Regions from separate parts of the Mesorhizobium japonicum MAFF 303099 genome, predicted to be linked through region 4. Evidence: riboswitches for the same ligand, from Rfam matches in the RefSeq annotation. Region 4 holds a riboswitch; each other region holds the start of a gene.
The links. A riboswitch is a leader RNA that binds a small molecule or an ion and turns the genes downstream of it on or off. The one in region 4 is predicted to bind cobalamin.
Positions count from the first base shown of each region.

Region 1 (5,685 bases), 1.8 Mb from region 4:
GTGTAGATTTCGACGACGAGTTTGAGACTGGCGCGAGCCGCGTCGAATAGTGCAGTATGCACAGGTTTCACGGTTAGACCACGCGAATGAGAAGCAGTTCCTCACCACCAACTGCAAAACCGCAGATCGCACGCAAGCTGACCATGGCCAGACGCGCCTCATGGCGATGGCTTGCTCGCCAATGGCCAGGCTCAGTGGCGCAGATGCAGCGGTCCCGTTCGGCTGAGTAAAGAAATGCGACCCGGGCTGTTTGCCGCATAGTGGCTGTGGAGAAGGGGAGAGATGACCGGCTTGATCAGATTTGAGAGGCCAGTCGTTGTTCAGCTTAGCCGCCGCAGCTCGGAGCGTATCGTGTTCGACGTCAACGACGCGGCCGCTATCTTGCTCCGGGATCTGCATCATGAGACCGATAAACGCAGAATAGCGATGGACACCTGTCTGCAGGTGTTACGCGGTAAGACCCATCCCCCAGCCGCTCGACGAGCTTTCGTCGCAGCGGCACTCGAAGCACGCATTCTGCGCAGCGATTGAGATTTGGGATGCCGCTCGTGAATTTCGGCCGTCTGCACATCGCTATTGAGCGCGGTCCGAACACCCCTGCCGGCTCCGCCAGGAGCGAGCCAACCCCGCAATTTCCGCGACGGCTTTCCTGGTCCGGCGCCGGATCTTGACCATCAAAACACAAGGGGTCCGCCTGCCAGCTGCGGCCGCTCGGCTTCGCCGTCGCGGTGATCGTGATTGAAGCCAGAGGCAGACAGAGCCATCGAGCGGGAATTGGCCCGGTGCAGATGGCGGAGCGTCGATGCCGCCTCAAAAGTCTAGAAGCGCTGTTTGACCCTTGCCCCAGCTTGGCCCTGCATCCGATCTCCCGCAACACGCTCCGCGGACCGGCGCCGCGTGATCGCTGATGCTTCTCCCGATGGTCGGGACCGGGGGGTTCGGCGACCAAGGTCGGGGAGATGATGGTGATGCTGGATTATCCCAATCCGGAATAATCCGAAACTGGCTGGCGGTGAGCCGTCTCGTTTCTGGCCGGCTCATTTGGGGCCCAAGCCTCCTTCGATCGCCAGCCAACGGCGGCCTCTGGAACAGCTGACTTCGACGCGCCATGACAAGGGCCTCGGCCAGGCCAAGCTTGCCGAGGCGCTTTCGTCACGGGCAGCTCGATTGCCTTGGGCGCGCCGGATAGACTCCCCCAAGGATGCCCGGTGTGTGGCGTTGCCGCTCACCGCCGGCGAGTGGCACCGAGCCCTACGCCGTCTGCGCTTTTTGCCGAATTGCGCGTGCCGCAGCCACCATGTTCACCAGGGCAGGGCGGACCTCCTCCCACCTGCGCGTTTTGAGACCGCAGTCGGGATTCACCCACAGTTGGCCATCCGACAATCGCTTGCGCGCAAGCATGATGAGGTTGGAAATTTCGCCCACTTCCGGGACCCGCGGCGAGTGAATGTCATAGACGCCGGGACCGATCTCGTTCGGATACTTGAAGGTTCGCAGCGTATCGAGCAGTTCCAACTGCGAGCGCGAGGTTTCAATGGAGATCACATCGGCATCCATTGCAGCAATCGCGTCCACGATGTCGCCGAACTCGGAGTAGCACATATGGGTGTGAATCTGGGTCGCATCGCCAACCGCCGTTGAAGCCAGCCGGAAGCATTCGACGGCCCAGTCGAGATAGGCCTGCCAGTCGGCCTCGCGCAGCGGCAAGCCCTCGCGCAGTGCGGCTTCGTCGATCTGGATCATCTTGGCGCCGGCCTTTTCGAGGTCGCTCACTTCATCGCGAATGGCGAGCGCGACTTGGCGGCAGACGGCTGAGCGCGGAAGGTCGTCTCGGACGAAGGACCAGTTGAGGATCGTCACCGGGCCGGTAAGCATGCCCTTCACCGGCTTTGGCGTCAGCGACTGGGCGTATCGCCACCAGTGTAGTGTCATCGGATTTTGTCGCGACACATCGCCAATGATGATCGGGGGTCGCACAAAGCGCGAGCCATAGCTCTGCACCCACCCATGCTGCGTGAAGGCAAAGCCGCGGAGCTGCTCGGCGAAATACTGCACCATATCGTTGCGCTCGAATTCGCCGTGGACCAGCACGTCGAGTCCGATCTCTTCTTGCCAGCGAACGGCGGCTTCTATCTCTTTTTTCAGGAAGGCCTCATAGTCGACGTAACTCAGCTCGCCCTTGGCATGGGCTGCCCGCGCCTTGCGAACCTCGGCTGTTTGCGGGAAGGAGCCGATCGTCGTGGTGGGGAAGGATGGCAAGCCAAACGTGTCGCCCTGAAGCTTGGAGCGCACGTCGAATGCGCTCTTCCGGCGCGTCATGGCGACCTTGATGCTGGCGACCCGACCTTCGACGAGCGGATCATGCACCTTAGCGGATGTCGCGCGAGCGGCGGCAGCCTCAGCCGACGCCTCCAGTTCGGCGGCGACCGCGTCCCGGCCTTCAGCCAGGGCACGGGCGAGCACGACCAGCTCGTCGGTTTTTTGCGCCGCGAAGGCGAGCCACGATTTCACGTCCGCATCGAGGGCCGTCTCCATGTCCAGGTCGATCGGCACATGCAGCATCGAGCAGGACGGGGCGATCTCCACTCGGTCCAGCGGCCAGCCGGCGACGATCGGCTTGATGCGGTCAAGTATGGCAGGCAGGTTCGCGCGCCAGACGTTGCGGCCGTCGATCAGCCCGAGCGAGAGGACAAGGTCCTTCTGCGCAAGCCGGCCGACGGTCTCCAACTGCTCTGGAGCGCGCACGAGATCGACGTGCAGTCCCGCCACGGGCAGAGAAATTGCGGTCTCGAGATTGTCTCCCAGCGATCCGAAATAGATAGCGACCATGATCTTCAACTCCGGTGCTGCTTTTGACAGCCGGCAGTAGGCGAATTGGAGCGCATCCCGTTCGTTGGGAACCAGATCGACCACGAGCGCCGGCTCATCGATCTGCACCCAATCGGCTCCCGCGAGCTTCAGCCTCCGCAGGAGCTCCTCGTAGACGGGCAGCAGCCGTGGCAGGAGCGCGATAGGGTTGAAACCTTCCTCAGGTGACTTCGCCAACTTGAGAAAGGTAACCGGTCCAAGCAGGACCGGGCGCGTGTGGATGCCGAGCGCCTTGGCCTCGAGGAAATGATCGACCGGTTTCGCCGACGAGAGGGCAAAGCTCTGATCGTCGGTAAGTTCCGGCACAATGTAGTGATAGTTGGTGTCGAACCATTTGGTCATTTCCATCGCGGCAAGGCCATGCCCGTTGGCCGCATGCTCGTCACCGGCATGTCCGCAATCAGCGGCCTGATCTTGGTTGCCGCGCGCCATTGCGAAATAGGTATCGAGTGGGACCTCGCCGTCAGTCCAAGTGTATCGTGCCGGCACGGCGCCGACCATGGCGACGGTGTCGAGCACATGGTCATAAAGCGAGAAATCGTTGGACGGGATTTTCGACACGCCGCGATCGTGCTGCTCCCTCCAGCTGGCGGCGCGTAGCGCCTTCGCCGTCGCGAGCAGGTCGGCAGCGGGAGATTTTCCGGACCAGTAGCTTTCAAGCGCGAATTTGAGTTCCCGCCGTCGACCGATACGCGGCACGCCGAGCGTTGCCACTGGAATTTGTTGAGAGACAGTCATGCCATACCCCGATGGTTGGGGCGTGGGGACAAGGAACGCGCGAGCAGGCGGCACGAAGCCAGGCTACCGCGGCCACCGAGACACCCCGCCCGTGGACGTTGTTCGTCGTGGCAGGTCTCCTGGCTCGCGGGTCAAAGCCTCTGCCCGTCTTCCCGAGGCCGTTCGCCTCAGTGACACCAATGGGCTTGGCTCGCCGCTAACAGTTGCGGGGGCAGCGCCGGCATCGCACCGGCTTCCCTCTTAGCTCCGCTACGGCAGTGCCGCGCGGAGAACCACGACATGCGCACAATCACAGCAGCTTCGCTTCTTGTCAATACATATAACGAGATGTTTATGTGATGATGCGAATAATGCCCTTGCGCTGATCGGTCTCTTTCGCCCAAAGCCGCTTACGATGCCGCCTCTTATCAGTGCAGGCTCGGAGAGATCCTTGTCCCCATCGGCGACGCCGGATCAGATCGAGGTCGCCGGGCTCAAAGGGCGTAAAGTCGGGCCAGGTCGTCACGGTCAGCCGGGAATCCCGGTACTTGTTCCCGCTCGGCTTCGCTCAGCGTCCTTGCGCACTCGCCCATCAGCACGCTGATAACCATGTCCGGAAGCGGAAAGGAGAGGTGGCGCCTCAGGTCGGCGGACTGGGGCTGGGCCGCCAGCGTCTCGAACAACTGCGCGGCGATCGCCTCGACCTGCTGCGCGAGCAGCTTCACCCTGCGATTGCTGAAGGCCGGCGCCACGATCGAGCGTAACCGGGCATGCTCGCCCCCCTCGTGCGAGACCAGCCACCCCGGCGAACCGAGAATCACCGAATCCGGGGTGAATGCCGCACTCTCTAAGCGACGGAAGGGCGGAAGCTGACCGGCAGGCGCTGCGGGCAGCGAATGACGTAAGACGGCATGTAGACGACGTCCTCCGCAGCGATGGTCAGCGCCAGATCCTCCAGCCGCCCGAACAGCGGGGGGAAGGCGCAGCGCAATTCCAGGCGCGCCAGCGCAGCGCCCAGGCAGGAATGCGGCCCCTCGCCGAATGACAAATGCGGGTTGTGCCGCCGGGTGACATCGAACCTGTTGGCGCCGGGACCGAAGGCCTTTTCGTCCCGGTTCGCCGCATGGAACGCCATCAGGACGGCATCGCCGCGGCGGACCAGGCATCCGTCGATCTCCACGTCCTGGGTGGCATAGCGGAACGGCAGATTGGCCGCTGAGGTGCCCCAGCGCAGGATCTCCTCGATCGCCTGTGACCACGGAACTTGGCCGCTGCGCACCAAGTGCAGTTGCTGCGGATGCGTCAGCAATGCCAGCACGCCATTGCCGATGACGCCGGCGGTGGTCACGAAGCCCGCAGAGAGCACCATGAACAGCATGTCGATGAGCTCGGTGTCGGAAACGAGCTCGCCTTTGTCACGCGCGACGATCAGGGCCGAAGCCAGATCATCGCCGAGCTGGCCCCGCTTGAGCGCGATCAGGCGACGGAAGAACTCCGGGATGCGCTGCCGCGTCTGTCGCACCTCTTCGGCTGTGGCGGAGGTGCTGGCCAGGCTGTAGGTGAGCGCGACGATCTCTTCGCGCTGTTCGTCCGGCAAACCGAACAGTTCGGCGATCACGTTGGTGGGCAGCGGAGCGGCGAACTCGCTCATCAGATCGGCACTGCCGCCGCGCTGCGCCATCTCGGCCAGGAGTCGATCGACGCATTGTTCGACCCGTGGCGCCAGCAAGGCGATACGACTGGGCGCGAAGCTGCTGGACAGCAGGCCGCGCAAGCGCCGGTGATCGGCGCCGTGCGCCGTGGTCATGTTGTCCACTTTGCATATCCCGATCAGCGGATGATCCTCGGGAATCTCGCCGTCCTGCAGCGCCCGCCACTGTCGCCAGTCCTTGTTGAAACGCTGGTCGGAAAGCATCTGCCTGAGCGTCTGGTGACGGGCTGCCGCCCAGGTCACCACATCGCCTGGCAGCGACACTCGCGCCATCCCCCCCTGCCGCAGAATCGCAGAAGAAAGACGATCAAGTTGCGTGGGAGCGGCCGGCACACCGATCACGTCGCAATGATCGTTTTCTACGCGCATGCCAACAACTCCTTTAAGAA
Region 1 is NC_002678.2:4,953,446-4,959,130, forward strand. It holds gene MAFF_RS25040 (DUF982 domain-containing protein) at 1-6, shown strand, start outside; gene MAFF_RS25045 (DUF982 domain-containing protein) at 283-531, shown strand; gene metE (5-methyltetrahydropteroyltriglutamate--homocysteine S-methyltransferase) at 1,252-3,582, opposite strand; cobalamin riboswitch at 3,699-3,898, opposite strand; partial or broken gene MAFF_RS25055 (cytochrome P450) at 4,173-4,427, opposite strand; gene MAFF_RS25060 (cytochrome P450 family protein) at 4,433-5,665, opposite strand.
Region 1: linked by a shared signal. The riboswitch ahead of metE (5-methyltetrahydropteroyltriglutamate--homocysteine S-methyltransferase) and the one ahead of MAFF_RS33435 (DUF1636 family protein) in region 4 are both predicted to bind cobalamin.

Region 2 (5,685 bases), 1.4 Mb from region 4:
ATGTCGACCGGCACGATGCGGTCGCAGCCGCGCACCACCGAGTAGGAATAGTGGTAGTAGCCGCCGCCATTGGCGCAGGAGCCCATCGAGATGACGTAGCGCGGCTCCGGCATCTGGTCGTAGACCTTGCGCAGCGCCGGCGCCATCTTGTTGGTCAGCGTGCCGGCGACGATCATGATGTCGGACTGGCGCGGCGATGCGCGCGGCGCGACACCGAAGCGCTCCGAGTCATAGCGCGGCATCGAGGTGTGGATCATCTCGACGGCGCAGCATGCCAGACCGAAGGTCATGAACATCAGCGAGCCGCTGCGCGCCCAGGTGATCAGCGCCTCGGTCGAGGTGACCAGGAACCCCTTGTCGGCGAGCTCATTGTTGATTTCGAGGAAGAAGGGATCATCCTCCCCCACCGGCCTGCCGGTGTTGGGATCGATGATGCCCTTCGGCTTCGGCGCGACGAGGGTGCCTGAACTGTCGTTCAATCCCATTCCAGCGCTCCTTTTTTCCATTCATAGGCAAAGCCGATGGTCAGCACTGCCAAAAACACCATCATCGACCAGAAGCCGAGCATGCCGATCTTCGAGAAGGACACGGCCCAGGGAAACAGGAAGGCCACTTCCAGATCGAAGATGATGAACAGGATCGACACCAGGTAGAAGCGGATGTCGAATTTCATGCGGGCATCGTCGAACGAGTTGAAACCGCACTCGTACGCGGAAAGCTTTTCGGGATCGGGATTGCGATAGGCCACAAGGAACGGTGCGGCCAGCAGCGCCAGGCCGACGACCAGCGCCACGCCGATGAACAGGACGATGGGCAGGTACGAACTGAGAAGTGCGTTCATGCAGCGGCTTTCCGTTGGCGCCAATCCACTTTGATTACAGCACCGGACCTTATTGCGGAAGCGTGACAGATTAACCGCTGAACCGTTTTAAGGGGCCTATGCTGCAACGCGGCGAGGGTTAGCGCAGCACTTCCAGCGAAGCAAGTCAAACCTTGTTCAAAACGCCGACCTGGACGGCATATCCGGAGAAACTGGTCCGATCCGCTCCTGTTTGATTTCCTTCTATTTTTACTCCACTTTTCTCTCCTGACAGGGTTGCGGCCAAAACCCTGCTAGCATGGACCGGAATCACCCGTCAGACCCACAGTCGAAGCACCTCAGAGTGATGCCTGCATGAAGGAAAAAATCTCGCTTGCGATGGCTCGGCGCATCGCGCTCGCCGCACAGGGGTTTCTCGATCCCCGCCCAAATGGCACACCCGACCGCCGCCACTTCGCCCGCGTGCTCTCCCGCACCGGCCTGCTGCAGATCGATTCCGTCAGCGCGGTGGTGCGCGCGCATTATATGCCGCTTTATTCCCGCCTTGGCCCCTATCCCCTGGCCTTGCTCGACAATGCCGCCGTGACGCGCAAGCGCATGGTCTTCGAATACTGGGCGCACGAGGCGTCCTTCCTGCCGGTCGAGACCTACCCGCTGATGCGTTGGCGCATGCAGCGCGCCGAGCACGGCGACGAGATGTATCTGGGCCTGGCCAAATGGGGCCGCGAGCATGCCGCCTATATAGAAGAGATCTACCGCGAGGTCGTCGCGCGCGGCCCGATCGCGGCTTCGGCGCTGGAAGGCCAGAAAGGTTCGGGCGGCTGGTGGGGCTGGAGCCATGCCAAGCATGCCTTCGAATGGCTGTTCTGGGCCGGGCGCATCACCACGGCACACCGCCGCGGCTTCGAGCGCTTCTATGATTTGCCCGAGCGCGTGCTGCCGCAGGCGATCCTCGATCTGCCGGTGCCGGCGGCCGAGGACGCGCACCGCGAATTGCTGCGCATCTCGGCTCGTGCCCACGGCGTGGCGACATCAGGCGATTTGCGCGACTATTTTCGGCTGTCGCCGGCCGACATGAAAGGCCGGCTGGAGGAACTGGTCGAGTTGGGCGAGCTCGTGCCAGTGCGTGTCGAAGGCTGGGACAAGCTGGCTTATCTCCATAAGGACGCCCGCCTGCCCCGGAAAATCGGGGCCCGCGCCTTGCTGGCACCGTTCGACCCGGTCGTCTTCGAGCGCTCGCGCTCGGAGCGGCTGTTCGATTTCCACTACCGCATCGAGATCTACACGCCCGCCGAAAAGCGCCAATACGGCTATTACGTCCTGCCCTTCCTCCTCGGCGATAGGATCGTCGCGCGTGTCGACCTCAAGGCAGACCGGCCAGCCAGCGTCCTGCGCGTCCACGCCGCCTACGCCGAACCCGGCGCGCCACCTGAAACCGCCGCGCAACTCTTCGAGGAACTGCAGCAGATGCAGGGCTGGCTTGGCCTTGAACGCATCGAAGTGACGCCCGCCGGCGATCTGGGTCCGGCGCTCGCCGACATCGCCATGTCGTAGCCGCGCGTTGACACCACTGCCTCCAAGAGCCTAAATCCGCTCCAGACGGTCCCTTGCCCGCAACGGCAGGGGCTAAGAGGGAATGCGGTGCGGGATTTCGATCTCAAATCCGCGGCTGTCCCCGCAACTGTAAGCGAAGAGCCAAGGCCGAAAGCCACTGGGACGTTCCCGGGAAGGCGGCACCCAAGGCGATGACCCGCGAGCCAGGAGACCTGCCGTCTGCGACAAAAGAATCCGATCGCCCGGCGGGTTTCCGGGCAAGGAGCCCGGCTTTTGGACCAGAACGGCAGTTTTTCGGCTGGCACAGCGGACAATGCGTCCGCCGACGGCGAAGCCTTGGCCGGCGTCACGGTCATCGTCTGCGCCTCGTGCCGCGACGAGACCGGCTCGGATGCCCATCCCCGCGCCGGCGAACTTTTGGCCGAAGACACGCGCCAGGCCGCAGTGGATGAGAACATCCGCATCCGCACGGTCGAGTGCCTAGGCAATTGCAAGCGCCGCCTGAGTGCCGCGATCCTGCGCGATGGCTGCTGGAGCTACGTCTTCGGCGACCTGACCGCGACCAGCGGCACCGACCTCGTCACCGGCGCCAAACTCTTCGCCACTTCGACGGACGGCCTCATTCCGTGGCGCGGCCGGCCCGATTCCCTCAAGCGCGGCCTCGTGGCCCGCATTCCTCCCCTCGACCTGTTGAAGGATTGATCATGAGCGCTTCCGTCACCCGCGTCCCCTGCACTGTCGTCACCGGCTTCCTCGGCGCCGGCAAGACGACGCTGGTCCGCCATCTCCTGGAAAACGCCGGCGGCAAGCGCATTGCCATCATCGTCAACGAGTTCGGCGACATCGGCATCGACGGCGAGATCTTGAAGGGCTGCGGCATCGACACCTGCCCGGAGGAAAACATCGTCGAACTGGCCAATGGCTGCATCTGCTGCACCGTGGCCGACGATTTCGTGCCGGCGCTCGACCAGATCCTGTCGCTCAACCCGAAGGTCGACCACATCCTGATCGAAACCTCGGGCCTGGCCCTGCCCAAGCCGCTGGTCCAGGCCTTTCAATGGCCAACGGTGAAGAGCCGCGTGACCGTCGACGGCGTCATCGCCGTGGTCGATGGCCCAGCGCTGGCCGAAGGCCGCGTCGCCAACGACATGGACGCCCTGCAGGCGCAGCGTGCCGGTGATGACAGCCTCGACCATGACGACCCGGTCGAGGAACTGTTCGAGGACCAGATCGCCTGCGCTGACCTGATCATCCTGTCGAAGAGCGACCTGATGGATGCCGCCGGTTCGGCCCGCGCCAACGCCATCATTGGCGAACACTCCGCCCGCGCCGTGAAGATCGTGTCGACCTCGCATGGCAAGGTGGACCCCTCGGTGCTGCTCGGGCTCGGTCTCGCGGTCGAGGACGATATCGAGAACCGCAAATCCCATCATGACGGCGCCTTCGACCACGAACATGACGACTTCGACACCTTCATCGTCGACATCCCGTCGATCGCCAATCCGGACGAGCTGGCACAACGCGTCGCCGCCGCCGCCGAACAGGAAAACGTGCTGCGCGTGAAAGGCTTCGTCGAGGTCGGCGGCAAGCCGATGCGGCTTTTGCTGCAGGCCGTCGGCCCGCGCGTCAATCATTACTATGACCGTGCCTGGACGGCCGAAGACGACCGCCGTTCGCGCCTGGTCGTGATCGGCCTCAAGGGGCTGAACCGCCCGGCAATCGAGCGTATACTCGCCGGCTGATTTCAGACACGGGCCGCGATGCATATCCTCACCACGACCTCCGCCTCGCTCGACGACCTCGCCGAGCCGGTCGATCTGCGGCAGACGCCGGCGGATATCGTGGCCTTGTCCTTCACCGACAGCGACCTCGCCGGACTGGCGGCCGCCTGGAAAGCGGATGCCAGCCGCCTGCCCTCGATGCGGCTGGCGGCGCTCCGCGACCTGCGCCATCCCATGTCCGTCGACCTCTGGGTCGACAGCGTCGCGCGCCGCGCCAAGATCATCCTGGTGCGCATCCTCGGCGGCTACGACTGGTGGCGCTATGGCTGCGACCAGCTGGCCTCGACCGCCCGAGAGCGCGGCATCCAGCTGGCGCTGTTGCCGGGCGAGAGCCACGACGAGGATTTGCGCCTGATCGAAGCCTCGACGCTGCCGCGCCAGGAATTGGACGCGCTGCTCGGCTATTTCCGCGAGGGCGGCCCGGCCAATATGGGCGCGCTGGTGCAGAGGCTGGCCAGGCTGGCTGGGCAGGACGCGGCCGTTGTTGAGCCGGTGGCGGTGCCAAAGGCCGGCTACTACCAGCCAGGCCGCGGCGTCGTCCCCCTCCCCCTCGAGAGGGAGGGAAAGGTCGCGCCCATTCTCTTCTACCGCTCGATGCTGCTGGCCGCCGACGTCGCGCCCATCGACGTCCTTTTCGACGCGCTGCGGCAGCGCGGCATGACGCCTGTCCCCATCTTCGTCTCCAGCCTCAAAGACCCGACATCCCTGGCCTTCGCGGAAACCGCCCTCGCCACGCTCAGACCCGCCGCCATCATCACCGCCACCGCCTTCGCCTCCGGTGCTGAACCGGGCGTCGAAACCCTGTTCGACCGCGCCGGCGTGCCGGTCTTCCAGGTCATCGTCGCCACCACCCGCCGCGACGTCTGGGAAAACAACCAGCGCGGCCTGGCGCCCGCCGACCTCGCCATGCATGTCGTGCTGCCAGAACTGGACGGCCGCATCCTCGCCGGCGCGATTTCCTTCAAGGGCGAAAGCGATGTCGATCCCGCCCTTGGCCACCGCGCCTTCGCCAACCGGCCGGAACCGGATCGAGTGGCGCAGGTCGCTGACCGCGTGGCAGCCTTCATCAAGCTGCAGGAGACGCCCCGCGCCGAGCGCAAGCTGGCCGTCCTGATCCCCGACTATCCCAGCGCCCCTGGCCGCACCGGCTACGCCGTCGGCCTCGATGTGCCGTCCAGCGTGCTGGCCATGCTGCATGACCTGAAGGAGCAGGGCTATGGCGTTGAGGGGATTCCGCAATCGCCGCGGGCGTTGCTGGATCTATTGGAGCGGGGCGGCGACGGGCTAGGGTTGGAAGACTATGTCGGACTCTCGAAAGAGTTGCCCGCCGAGGTAATGACTGCCGTTGAGGCGGCGTGGGGAAAAGCAGAAGAAGAGACAGGTTTGCGCGAGGGGGGCGCCTCGCACAAGCCTTCGCTATCGAGCAAAAAACACTTCCCTTTCCGCGCCACGACCTTCGGCAACATCACCGTAGCCCTCGCCCCAGACCGCGGCCGCTCCGCCGATCGCCGCGCCGACTATCACGACCCG
Region 2 is NC_002678.2:1,146,719-1,152,403, forward strand. It holds gene MAFF_RS06630 (NuoB/complex I 20 kDa subunit family protein) at 1-485, opposite strand, end outside; gene MAFF_RS06635 (NADH-quinone oxidoreductase subunit A) at 476-841, opposite strand; gene MAFF_RS06640 (winged helix-turn-helix domain-containing protein) at 1,175-2,374, shown strand; cobalamin riboswitch at 2,404-2,608, shown strand; gene MAFF_RS06645 (DUF1636 family protein) at 2,648-3,076, shown strand; gene cobW (cobalamin biosynthesis protein CobW) at 3,079-4,116, shown strand; gene cobN (cobaltochelatase subunit CobN) at 4,135-5,685, shown strand, end outside.
Region 2: linked by a shared signal. The riboswitch ahead of MAFF_RS06645 (DUF1636 family protein) and the one ahead of MAFF_RS33435 (DUF1636 family protein) in region 4 are both predicted to bind cobalamin.

Region 3 (5,685 bases), 2.7 Mb from region 4:
GGGTGACGATTGCCTGTTCAGGGTCGGCCAGACGACGCGCGACGGCGCCACGAAATCGTTCAGGCTGAAGAGCGGCGATGTCGTCGTGCTTGGTGGCGAGGGCCGTCTCGCCTTCCACGGCGTCGACCGCATCTATCCCTCGACCTCGGCGCTGCTCAAGAACGGCGGCAGGATCAATCTGACGCTGCGTCGGGTGACGAAGCCGCACGAAGAATGCCTTACAAGCCGATCCTGACGCGCGTCCCTACCGAGCCGCCAGGATCTTGGAAACAGCCGCAATTGCTTGGCAAGGCCGCGCCGTACAGGGGCCGCCCGACGCTGCTACGCCTCGATTTCGAGAGCCGAAAGCGGCTTCGAGCAGCAGGCTAGGATGAAGCCGTCATCGATCTCGTGGTCGAGGATGCCGCCATTGTGGCTCATCTCGACGGCGCCGGAGACTTTCTTCACCTTGCAGGTCCCGCATAGGCCGAATTCGCAGGCCGCGGGGATCCGCACCCCGGAGGCGCGCGCCGTCTGCAGCACGGTCTGGCCGGCGACGCATTCGGCATCGACAACCGAAAGCGCGAAGCGGATCGGTGTCGCTTCGACGGGGACGGTCACGCCGTCTTCACCGGGCGACACGAACGGCGCCGGAACTTCCTCCACCGCGGGTGCGGCAAAGCTCTCCTGGTGGTATTTCGTCATGTCGAAGCCGGCGGCTTCCAGCATGCCGCGCACGGCGCGCATGAAAGGGTCCGGCCCGCAGCAGAAGATCTCGCGTTCGCGGAAATCGGGCGCCAGCAGCGGCAACCGGATCGCGTCGATGCGGCCCATATGGCCGTACCAGCCCTCGCGGCTCGACCGCTCCTCGATCATGAATCCGAGCGACAGGCCCGGCATATGGCCGCCGAGCAGTTCGAGCTCCTTGCGGAAGATGATCTCTTCCGGGCGCCGCGCGCAGTTGACGAAGCCGACATCGGTCCATGGCGCGCAATCGTTCAACCAGCGCAGCATCGACATCATCGGCGTCACGCCGGAGCCGGCCGAGATGAACAGATATTTGGCCGCCGGATGGCTGTGCAGCGAAAAGTCGCCGCTCGGCCCATAGGCCTTGACGTGCGAACCGGGCACCAGGTGATCGAACATCCAGCGCGTGCCGATGCTGCCGGCCTGCGCCTTCACCGTCACCGCGATCGAGAACGGCCGAGACGGCGACGACGACAGCGTATAGGTGCGCATCAGCGGCCCGTCCGGCGTCGGCAGTTCCAGCGTCACGAACTGTCCCGGCTTGTAGCGGAACCAGGTCTGGTTGTCGGAGCGGAAGGTGAAGGTCTTGACGTCAGGCGCCTCGTCGCTGACGCCGATCACTTCCAGCACCTGCAGCCTGTCGTTCCAGGGCGCCATCTGGTCGAGATGGCGATAGAGGCCAAGATCCGTCATCGCATTCATCCCTCAACCTCTCAAGCAACGCTGCGCAACGCCGGCCGGCCATCTCCGGCAAGGCGCGGACCGATGAAGCGGGCATACCAGTCGACGAACTGGATCACGCCGCCCTCATGCAGTTCCGAATAGGGACCGGGTTCATAGGCCGGCGACAGAATGCCGAAGGCGTTTTCCTCGACGATGCGGCGATCCTGGTCGTTGGTCTCGGTCCAGACATGGGTGAGTTCGGCAAGATCGTAGTCGACGCCCTCGACCGCATCCTTGTGCACCAGCCATTTGGTCGTCACCGCGGTTTCCGTGGCGCTGATCGGCAGCACGCGGAAGGTGACGGCATGATCGATGAGGATATGGTTCCAGGTCGTCGGATAGTGATAGTGCATCAACGTGCCGATGCGGTCGGCCGAGACGCTGTCGGACAGGTTCTTCTTCACCGCCCGCTTGCCGGTCATCGTGTAGCTGACCGCGTCGCGCAGCAGCGGCGCGCGGGTGGCGCGGTATTGCCCCGCCGGGTCGATGCGGAACTTGCTCGGCAGGCCGGCCGCCTCGCATTTGGCCCAGTGTGCCAGCATCTCCGGATCGCTGTCGGCGCCTTGCACGCCGGTCACCGTCGGGGCTTCCGGGAAGGTCTTGCACAGTTCAGGGTGATTGCCGGCGCAATGGTAGCACTCGCGGTTGTTTTCCCAGACGAGCTTCCAGTTGCCCTTCTCGACGATGGTGCTCTCGAAGGCGATCTTTGCTTCGCTGAGCCGGTGCGGCTTGAGATAAGGTTCGATCATCGCCCGCATCGGGGCGAAGTCGGCGGGTTCCTTGGCCAGGCAGATGAAGATATAGCCGGCAACGCTTTCGCAGGCGACCGGCTTCAGGCCGAACTGGCTCTTGTCGAAACCGTCGGCCATCTGGCGGGCAAACAACAGCCTTCCATCCAGCTCATAGGTCCACTGGTGGTAGGGGCAGACCAGCTTGGCGGCCGTGCCCTTGTCGGTGTTGCAGACACGGCTGCCGCGATGGCGGCAGGAATTGTGGAATGCGTTGATCCTGCCCTGCTGATCGCGCACCAGCACGACCGGATAGTCGCCGATCTGCACGGTGATGAAGCTGCCGGGCTTGGGCAGTTCGCAATCATGGCCGACGAACAGCCAGTCGCGATACCAGATCAGCTCCATGTCGAGCTTGAAGAAGTCGGGATCGGTATAGAAGGGCTGCTCGAGCGAGAAGCCCTCTCTGCGGCCATTCAAGAGCCTCAGCATATCGTTGCGCGCATCCATGTCCTGTCCTCATACTTCAAGGACTGAACTGGTGGTGATTGAGGAAGGATTAGACGTAGCCCGGCGATAGCCGGGCAAGCGCCATCCGCCTCTTGACCGCCCACCGCGATCAGTCGAGTTCAAAAATCTCGGGCTGGTTTCCGGGCTCTGGAGTGTCCTTGCGGACGGTCGCGACACCTTCCCAGGCTTTTGCCCAGTGGTCTCCCGTTGCGACTTGAACTCCACCACCGTTGCGGGGGCAGCGCCGGACTTTGACCGGCTTCCCAATTCTCCGCCCCGTCGTCACGAAGCGGCACCTGAGATGACATGATCTAATCACGACGGCGTTTGCGACATCGGCATGAAAGCGACATCGCATCCATGTGGCGCGACACGCATGCGCGATGATCGGGTCAAGGACAGCTGTCACGAAAATCGTCTCCGCGACAGCTGTACCGGTTATCAAAATCGACCCGGAACGGGGGCAAAAAAGGCTAACGGTTTCGAAAAGTGACTATTAGCAGGTTCTAAAATCGAACCGAACGGTTCGTTTCTGTTGACGGTGCGTGCAGGAGGGTGTGAACGCTGGACCTCCGAAACAGTCTGTGACCTTGCGGCTGGCTTTGCATAACAAATTGATATCAATAAGAAAAATGTTTGGCATGGAAGCCCTTGGCACAATTTCAAGTGGTGGATTCTTGGTCCACACGGAACAACTTCGTGATTGGAAACGGCGATCTGGCTTTCCCACATCGGGGCGGTCCGAACGACGCGATTTCAATCCCAAGACACGCCGCTAGACGGACGGAAAAAATACTGGAGTACTAAAAATGAAAAAGATTGTTCTCACTGCCGCCGCCCTTCTGGCCATTTCCGGCAGCGCCTTCGCTACTGGCAGCGATCATTATGGTTCGAATGCTCCCGCAGCCACTGCTGCCGTCGACAGCTCGTACACCGCTTCGACCAAGAAGTCGGAACCGGCTGCTCAGACGCCTGCCCAGGGCGCTGATCGCAACCTTTTCGGCAACAACTAACAACGGATCCAGGCCAATGGCGGGCTTTTCGCCCGCCGCTCTGGCCGACTTTGACAAATTCAGGAGAACAACATGAAAAAGATCATCCTTGCTGGCGCCGCGGTCCTGGCCATTTCCGGCAGCGCCTTCGCTGGCAGCGACAATTTTGGCTCCAACGGTGCCAACCAGCCGGCCGCTACGGTCGACACTTCCTACACGGCTTCGGTCGACAAGTCGGCTCCGGCCACGCAGGTGCCTGCTCAGCAGGGCGCCGATCGCAACCTCTTCGGCAGGTGATGCCGCTTCTCGGGAATGGCGGTTCTGCCGGCCATTCCTGTGGAATCCAGAAATTCAGGAGACTAACATGAACAAGATCATCCTTGCCGCCGCCGGCGTTCTGGCCATCTCCGGCAGCGCTTTTGCGGGCAGCGACAATTTTGGCTCCAATGGCGCCAACCAGCCTGCCGTAACTTCGCCCGCCGTAACTTCGATCGACAACTCGCGTACGGGTTCGATCCGCGAGAACGGCTCGCCTGTCTACAAGCTGCTCAATTCGTCGGGCGACGTGCAGAAGTCCGCCCCTCAGGGCAGCGATCGGAACCTCTTCGGCCGTTAACAGCCGAAGCTGATTTTCCAAAAAAAGAGCGGCGGGCCTGGCCCGCCGCTTTTTTTCGCCCTGACGCGGCAGGACCGGCGGCCTCAGGCCGCTTTTGCTTCCGGTCTTTGCAGCGCGAAGGAATGTCCGTCTGCATCGAAGATATGCAGGTCTTCGGCATTGGCGCTCAGCCGCAATGTCGAACCGCGCTTGACCTCGACATTGCCCGGCAGTTTGGTCACCAGCGGCAGGTCGGCGCGGCCGATGTCGACATAGACCAGCTGAACCTCGCCGAGCTGCTCGATATAGTCGACCGCTCCCTCGAACAGATAGTCCGCGCCGCTGGCGATCATCAGATCTTCCGGCCGCACGCCGAAACTGACCGCCGCGCCCTTGGCCGAGGCGGGCGTCGTGATCGGCACCGTCGCCTTGCGGCCGCCGACATGGTTGACGACGGTCGGGTTGCCGGTCTTGTCGATGGTTGCCGGCAGGATGTTCATGGCCGGCGAGCCGATGAACTGGGCGACGAACAGATTGCCGGGCTTCTTGTAAAGGTCCATTGGCGTGCCGACCTGTTCGACATGGCCGTCCTTCAGCACCACGATGCGGTCGGCAAGCGTCATCGCCTCGACCTGGTCGTGGGTGACATAGATCATCGTCGTGTTGGGCATCGATTCCTTGAGCTTGGCGATCTCGATGCGGGTCGCGACACGCAGTGCGGCGTCAAGGTTCGACAGCGGCTCATCGAACAGGAACACTTTCGGATTGCGCACGATGGCGCGGCCGATGGCGACACGCTGGCGCTGGCCGCCCGACATCGCCTTGGGCAGCCGGTCGAGATATTTGGTCAATTGCAGGATTTCCGCCGCCTGGCGCACGCGGCGGTCGATCTCGGCCTTGTTTTCCTTGCCGATCTTCATCGAGAACGCCATGTTGTCGTAGACCGTCATATGCGGATAGAGCGCGTAGGACTGGAACACCATGGCGATGCCGCGCTTGGACGGCGGCACATCGTTGACCACTTCGCCATCGATCTTGAGTTCGCCCGACGTGATTTCCTCGAGCCCGGCGATCGAGCGCAGCAAGGTCGACTTGCCGCAGCCCGATGGACCAACGAAGACGATGAACTCGCCCGATTTGATATCGAGGTCGATGCCGTGGAGAATGTTGAGATTGCCGTAGGACTTCTTCACTTGCCTCAAATTGACATCGGCCATTGGTTTCCTCCCAGTGATTTCTCAAAAATTCAGTCGATGCGCCCGAACCAGGCGCCGTAACCGCCAAGCTCGATCGAACCGGGCCTCGCCTGCCCGGAAAACCCGTGTCCCGGCAAAGGTTGCAGGGATCGGCTGCCAAGGTCAACCTTGGCCGGCTTGGCGCCGAGGTTGAAGACGCAGACAACCTGCTCGTT
Region 3 is NC_002678.2:4,041,595-4,047,279, forward strand. It holds gene MAFF_RS20895 (alpha-ketoglutarate-dependent dioxygenase AlkB family protein) at 1-235, shown strand, start outside; gene MAFF_RS20900 (hybrid-cluster NAD(P)-dependent oxidoreductase) at 322-1,419, opposite strand; gene MAFF_RS20905 (aromatic ring-hydroxylating oxygenase subunit alpha) at 1,440-2,687, opposite strand; cobalamin riboswitch at 2,802-3,002, opposite strand; gene MAFF_RS20910 (DUF680 domain-containing protein) at 3,497-3,700, shown strand; gene MAFF_RS20915 (DUF680 domain-containing protein) at 3,773-3,976, shown strand; gene MAFF_RS20920 (DUF680 domain-containing protein) at 4,044-4,295, shown strand; gene MAFF_RS20925 (ABC transporter ATP-binding protein) at 4,379-5,491, opposite strand; gene MAFF_RS20930 (alpha-glucosidase family protein) at 5,521-5,685, opposite strand, start outside.
Region 3: linked by a shared signal. The riboswitch ahead of MAFF_RS20905 (aromatic ring-hydroxylating oxygenase subunit alpha) and the one ahead of MAFF_RS33435 (DUF1636 family protein) in region 4 are both predicted to bind cobalamin.

Region 4 (5,685 bases):
GCCGGCGACCGAGACGAGAATTGCCGTCGAAAAGGCGGCGACGAGAAACGTCGTCCTGCGCATCCGCGCCACCGGCACGCCGAGGCTCTCGGCGGCACTCTCACCGGACAGGAAGGCGTCCAGCCTGCGATGGTTCCACAGCCCGTAGGCTGCAATCGTGCCGGCGCCCAAGGCGCCCAGCCAGACATTGTCCCAGCGCGCCAGCCCGAGCCCGCCCATCGTCCAGAACAGCACCGAATGGGCGGCGCGCTGGTCGCCGGCAAAGACCAGATAGTTGGTCAGAGCCGTGAACAGGAAGGAGACGGCAAGGCCGGCGAGGATCAGCCGTTCCGGCCCCTGCCCCCTCACCCGTGCGACCAGCAGCAGGACGATGCAGGCGGCCAGAATGCCGCCGGTGAAGGCGGCGACCGGCAAGGTCCAGATGCCAAAACTGTCACCGAAGACAGTGATGACGGAAACAGCTCCGGCGGCCGCCCCCGACGACAGACCGAACAGGAAGGGATCGGCAAGATCGTTGCGGGTCACCGTCTGCAGCAAGGCGCCGGTGATGCCGAGGCCGCCACCGACACAGACCGCCAGGATCGTGCGCGGCAGCCGCAGATCGACGACGATCTTGCCGACCGGACCCGACACCTGGTGCTCGTTCAACCCGACGGCATGGCCAAGCGAGGCGATGACCTCGGTCAGCGGGATCAGCGTCGAACCATAGGCGATCGACAGCAGCACGAGGGCGACGACCGCCACCGTGCCCGCCACCATCGCCAGCGCGAATGCCTTGTGCCGGGAAAGCGCACCGGATTTATGCCCGGGGGCAAGGAGCATCAGAACGCTTCCGGATGCATCGCCCTGGCGATCTTGGCGATCGCCTCGATGTTTGCCGGCCCGGGCGTCAGTTCGGCATAGCGTAGGGCCACGAAGCGCTCATTCTTGACCGCGTCCGTCTCCTTCATGGCCGGGTGGGCCTTCAAGAAATCGAGCAGTTTCTTGTAGCCGCCGCCATCCTGGTAATCGAGCAGGATGAGGAATTGCGGATTGCGCGACGCCACGGTTTCCCAGTCCGTGTTGCCCCAGCTGGTGTCCATGTCTGCCATGATGTTGTCGCCGCCGGCCGCGGTGATCATGGCGTTCGGAATGGCGAATTTTCCGGCTGTGAACGGCTTGTCCTCGCCTGAGTCATAAAGGAACACCCGCGTCCCCTTGCGGTCGCCGACTTTCGTCGTGATGTCTGCCAATTGCGCCTTCCAGCCGGAGACGAGCTTCTCCGCGTCCGCCTCCTTGCCGAAGATCTTGCCCAGCTTTTCGACGTCGCCATAGAGCAGGTCCATGGAAGCGGCCGGGCGGTTCTTGTCGAGATGGACGCAGCTTTCGGTCAGCACCAGTGTCTTGATGCCGTGCGGGGCGAGCGTGTCGGGCGTCACGTCGCCGCCGGGCTTCATGCCATAGTACCAGCCGGCGAAGAAGAAATCGGGCTCGACGGCGACGAGGTTCTCGAGCGTCGGGTATTTGGGCGCCAGTTCCGGGATGGAACCCTGCTCGGCCTTGAATTCGGGGCCGACCTTGTACCATCCGGTGATGCCGGTCAGGCCGACGATCGACGGCTGCAGCTTCAGCGCGAAGGCCATCTCGGCCATGTTGAGATCATGGATGACGGCGCGCTTGGGCGGTGCATCGAAAGTCAGCGGCTTGCCGCAGCTGTCGACCGTGACCGGGAAGGCGAAGGCTGTCGAGGCCAGCAGCGAGAAGACGAGCGACAGGGCGAGACGTTTCACGGATTTTGCTCCTTGGCTGAACGGTGTCGGACGGGGGATGGGTTCGATCAGGATGGCGGCGCGGCGCGGTTCGGCACATCGAAAACCGTGAGTTCCCGGTCTTCGGTCGGATGGCGAAGGCGAAACACGTCGACGCCGAAAATCTCGCGGATCAGCTGTTGCGTCAGCGCTTCGCGCGGCGCGGCCAGCGCATGCAGCCGCGCTTCGCTCATCACCGCGACCCTGGTGGCGAAGGGCGCCACCAGAGCCAGATCGTGCAGCACCGCGATCACCGTCATGCCGAAGCCGGCCACGAGTTCGAGCAGCTCGCCACGGGCGCGCGGATCGAGATGGTTGGTCGGCTCGTCGAGGAACAGGACTTTCGGTTGCTGCGCGATGGCGCGCGCCAGCTGGGCGCGCTGGCGTTCACCGCCCGACAGCGAGCCGATGCTGCGGCCAAGCAGCGCCAACAGGCCGGTCCGGCGCAACGCGTCGACGACGATGTCGCGCTCCTCGCTCCTGCGCCTCAGTCCAGCATGTGGGACGCGGCCGAGCTCGACATAGTCGATCACCGCCAGCCGTGGGTCCGGCTGGTCGGTCTGGCCGACGACGGCGATGTGCAAGGCGCGCTCGGCGGTCGAGATCCTGTCCAGGCGGCGCCCACCAAGCTTCACCTCGCCCGCACTTGGCCTGAGCATGCCCGACAGCATGCGCAGCAGCGTGGTCTTGCCGGCGCCATTGGGGCCGATGATGGCAAGACGATCGCCTGTGGCCACCGACAGGCTGACGGCGTGGACCAGATCCCGGCCATTCGCCATGGCGCGGAGGTCGCGAGCTTCGAGGAGTGGCGTTGTCATCGGCTGTCGCCCGCAAGCTTGCCCGGCCCGGGAATGCGGGCCAGCGTCTTGCCGGCCAGTCGCGGCGGACGCTGTCCGGAATTGCACCAGCCGTCGGCGAGCGAGGCGTAAAGCCCGGCAAATCGCACGAGATCGCCGGCGTCGGCCTCGGCGTCGATGGAACCGAAGAGATAGGAAGCCTTGCCTGGCGCCTGGAAGGCCACGGTCAGCGGCCGCGCACAGCCCGCCATGCATTCGACGCCTTCGACCGTGAAGCCATGCGCCACGGCGGGTTCATGGCAGGCCGAGAGCCGGGAACGCAAATCCGCACACAGGCTCTCACCCGACCTGATGCCGGTCGGGACGTCGCGGCAAAGCGTGCATACGATGATGCGATGATCGATGGCGCCGTCCAACTTTCCGTCACTTTCCAAAACTGGCGACGGAAGGATGCTGGCGAGCCGGCCGACAAGACCGACGTCCACGTCTCCTCCCGGCACACCCCGTCCGGTCAACTCAGTGATGGCAGGTCTCCTGGCTCGCGGGTCTCAGCGCAATCCTGCCTTCCCAGCCTTGCCGGCCAGTGGCATGTCGGATCTTGCTCTCCGCTTACAGTTGCGGGGGCAGCCACGGTCTCGACCTTTTGAGGTCTCACCGTGTTCCCTTTTCACCCCTTGCCTTTCGGCGCGGGGACCATCACGCACCCACCGTAGATTTCCATCGATCGCATCGCAACGAGTTTTTGCGATGTCGCTGCACTCCACACAATATGTAATAACATTACGTTTGAAGTGATGTTTCGCGACGATGTCAAGCTTGGTGTTGCGCACACGCCCCCGGCTAGGACGTAGACTCATTATCGCGTAGCCAGATGCGGACTGAGACGAGTTTGAGGGCAGCGAGGTAGTTTTCCGCCAGTTTGTCGTATCGGGTTGCGATCCGGCGGAACTGCTTGGCCTTGTTGAAGAAGCGCTCGACGAGGTTGCGTGCCTTGTAGAGGAAGGCGCTGAAGCAGATCGGGTCCTTGCGGTTGGCCTTGGGAGGGATGTTGGCCCAAGCCCTTCGCTCGGTGGCGGCATTGCGCAAGGCGTTGGCATGACAGCCCTTGTCGGCGCGCACCGGAGCGCAATCCCCAGAAGATGCCATTGAGAACCCGCCGATCATCCACGCGCGGCACGCCTCGCGGCTTGTTGGGCAGATGCGGCTGGATCGCGCGCCATTCGAAGTCGGTTAGGTCGTATTGGTTCGTGGGCAGTCTGAATCACAAACTGGCGCAGGCTTGACCGCACCGTGGAAGGCGGACATGAAAGGTCGATGATGAGCGAAGATATGCCCCAGTTGTTCTACCCAGGCATGCCGGAGCGCACGGAGCCTTGGACAGGTGACTACGAAATCTTATGGAGCATCTACATACGCTGCAACAACAGGCAGAAGCTCCGCCGTGTTCACATCCCTGCACTCGAAGCGATCATTGGCCAGCCCCACGGTGGACGAGGTTGGGTCATCGAGAAAGAGAACGACAATCCGGGAGAATTGAGATTGATGGCCACCGAAATCCTGGCCGGCTCCTACTCTGATGCCATGCTCCTTTCGTTGCTCAGGAAGCTTTACGCGCTCAGGCCACACTGGCATCTCACCGCAAGGCTAAACGCTGAGCATCCTCGCGGCGTCTATATTATGGCCACCTATGCGGAGAAGGAACCCAGCAGCGCCGCCCCTGCCGTATCCAACATCATGGTTGAGTTGCAGCCGGACTTCTCATGCTTGATCGATGGCACCACATCGCATCGCAGCGGGAGCGGCAAAGCGTTTTGATGACCTCCTGTGGTGAGGCCGTTGGACGGACGCCTCTTACCATTCTCAGACGTCGATCGCTTATGGGTATACGGCCTAGTTCCCGACGCTCTTGATTCCTGAGGCCACAGCTACGTTGTCGGATGATTGAGCGACGCTGTTGAACAGCGTGCACGACATTTCTTTGCTGCGGAAATTGAAACCCATACACGATTTTTCATTCGCGCATTGTAAGATGCAGTCTGGATACCTGAGTTGTCCCGTCCAATAAGGTACGCCGGAAACCTCGGTGTTCTTTGCGAATACTAGGTTCGAGTAGTGCAGATTGCTTTCGACAACCTTCTTGGCCGCCATCACAGATTCTTCGCTCTTCACAAGAACGGAAGCATCGCCTTTCATGAAGCAGGCTTGGTATTTGGTGTTGTATGTAACCGCCAAGCACGTAAAATCGTGGTCGCAAGCGTTCTGGCACTGCTCGGCAGTGACGCCTCGAATAGGCATGTTGGGCAGATCGTTTCCAATCGCGTCCCATCCAGATACGACTACAAAGCCGGTGTCAGGATCGGTCGGTGCAGTCATTATCGGGGGTTGCGGGGATACGCCACCCATTTGTCGACGAGGATCGGCGGCAAAATCCGCGGCTGCAAAAGTACGACCATCGAGCCACGCACAATTCGTTGCCAGCTGAATTGCCGTAGCATCTGTTAAGCCGACCTGTGCCAAAGTCTCGGGCGCAGATATGGGTGAGACAGGCTGTGTTTCTGGACCCAGCCTGTTAGCCAGTTGAACGTTTACGTCGACGCCCTGGACCATCCGACGCGAATAGCACCACGCAGTGTCCCACGAGCTGTCTTTTTCGTCCTTGAAGTGATGGCCTGAAATCAACTCCCATTTGTCTCCCTGGAAGTCGATCGTCTTCGTGGCGAACTTCGTGAAGTCCACGGTGACGACATCCGGTTCCTTCGGAGGCATTGGCGGCGTCGGCAGTTGCGTGGGCCGGGGAGTAGGCAGTGGGATGGAAGGCTTATCTGCTTTAGTTTCGGCAGGCTTCGCGGGTACTTCTACGCGCGGAGTATTCAGTTCTGAGATTGCAGGTCCGTTCTGCCACAGTCCAAGCTTCAAGCCCAAGCCGATCCCAATTGCTGCTACGGCGATTGCACCTCCGGTCGCAATTCGACGTAGTGCAGCCGCTTTGGAGATTTTCTCCTGAGCTGCGGCCTCAGCCTGTAGTGTCGGTATGGCAGAGCGCTTTACAATGAGGCCGACCGCCTGCTCGAGAAGAGCGGTGTTATGCCGGACGAGCATTG
Region 4 is NC_002678.2:6,746,740-6,752,424, reverse strand. It holds gene MAFF_RS33450 (FecCD family ABC transporter permease) at 1-822, opposite strand, end outside; gene MAFF_RS33445 (ABC transporter substrate-binding protein) at 822-1,769, opposite strand; gene MAFF_RS33440 (ABC transporter ATP-binding protein) at 1,817-2,605, opposite strand; gene MAFF_RS33435 (DUF1636 family protein) at 2,602-3,069, opposite strand; cobalamin riboswitch at 3,092-3,297, opposite strand; partial or broken gene MAFF_RS33430 (transposase) at 3,425-3,839, opposite strand; gene MAFF_RS33425 (hypothetical protein) at 3,899-4,399, shown strand; gene MAFF_RS33420 (PAN domain-containing protein) at 4,475-5,683, opposite strand; gene MAFF_RS40405 (hypothetical protein) at 5,667-5,685, opposite strand, start outside.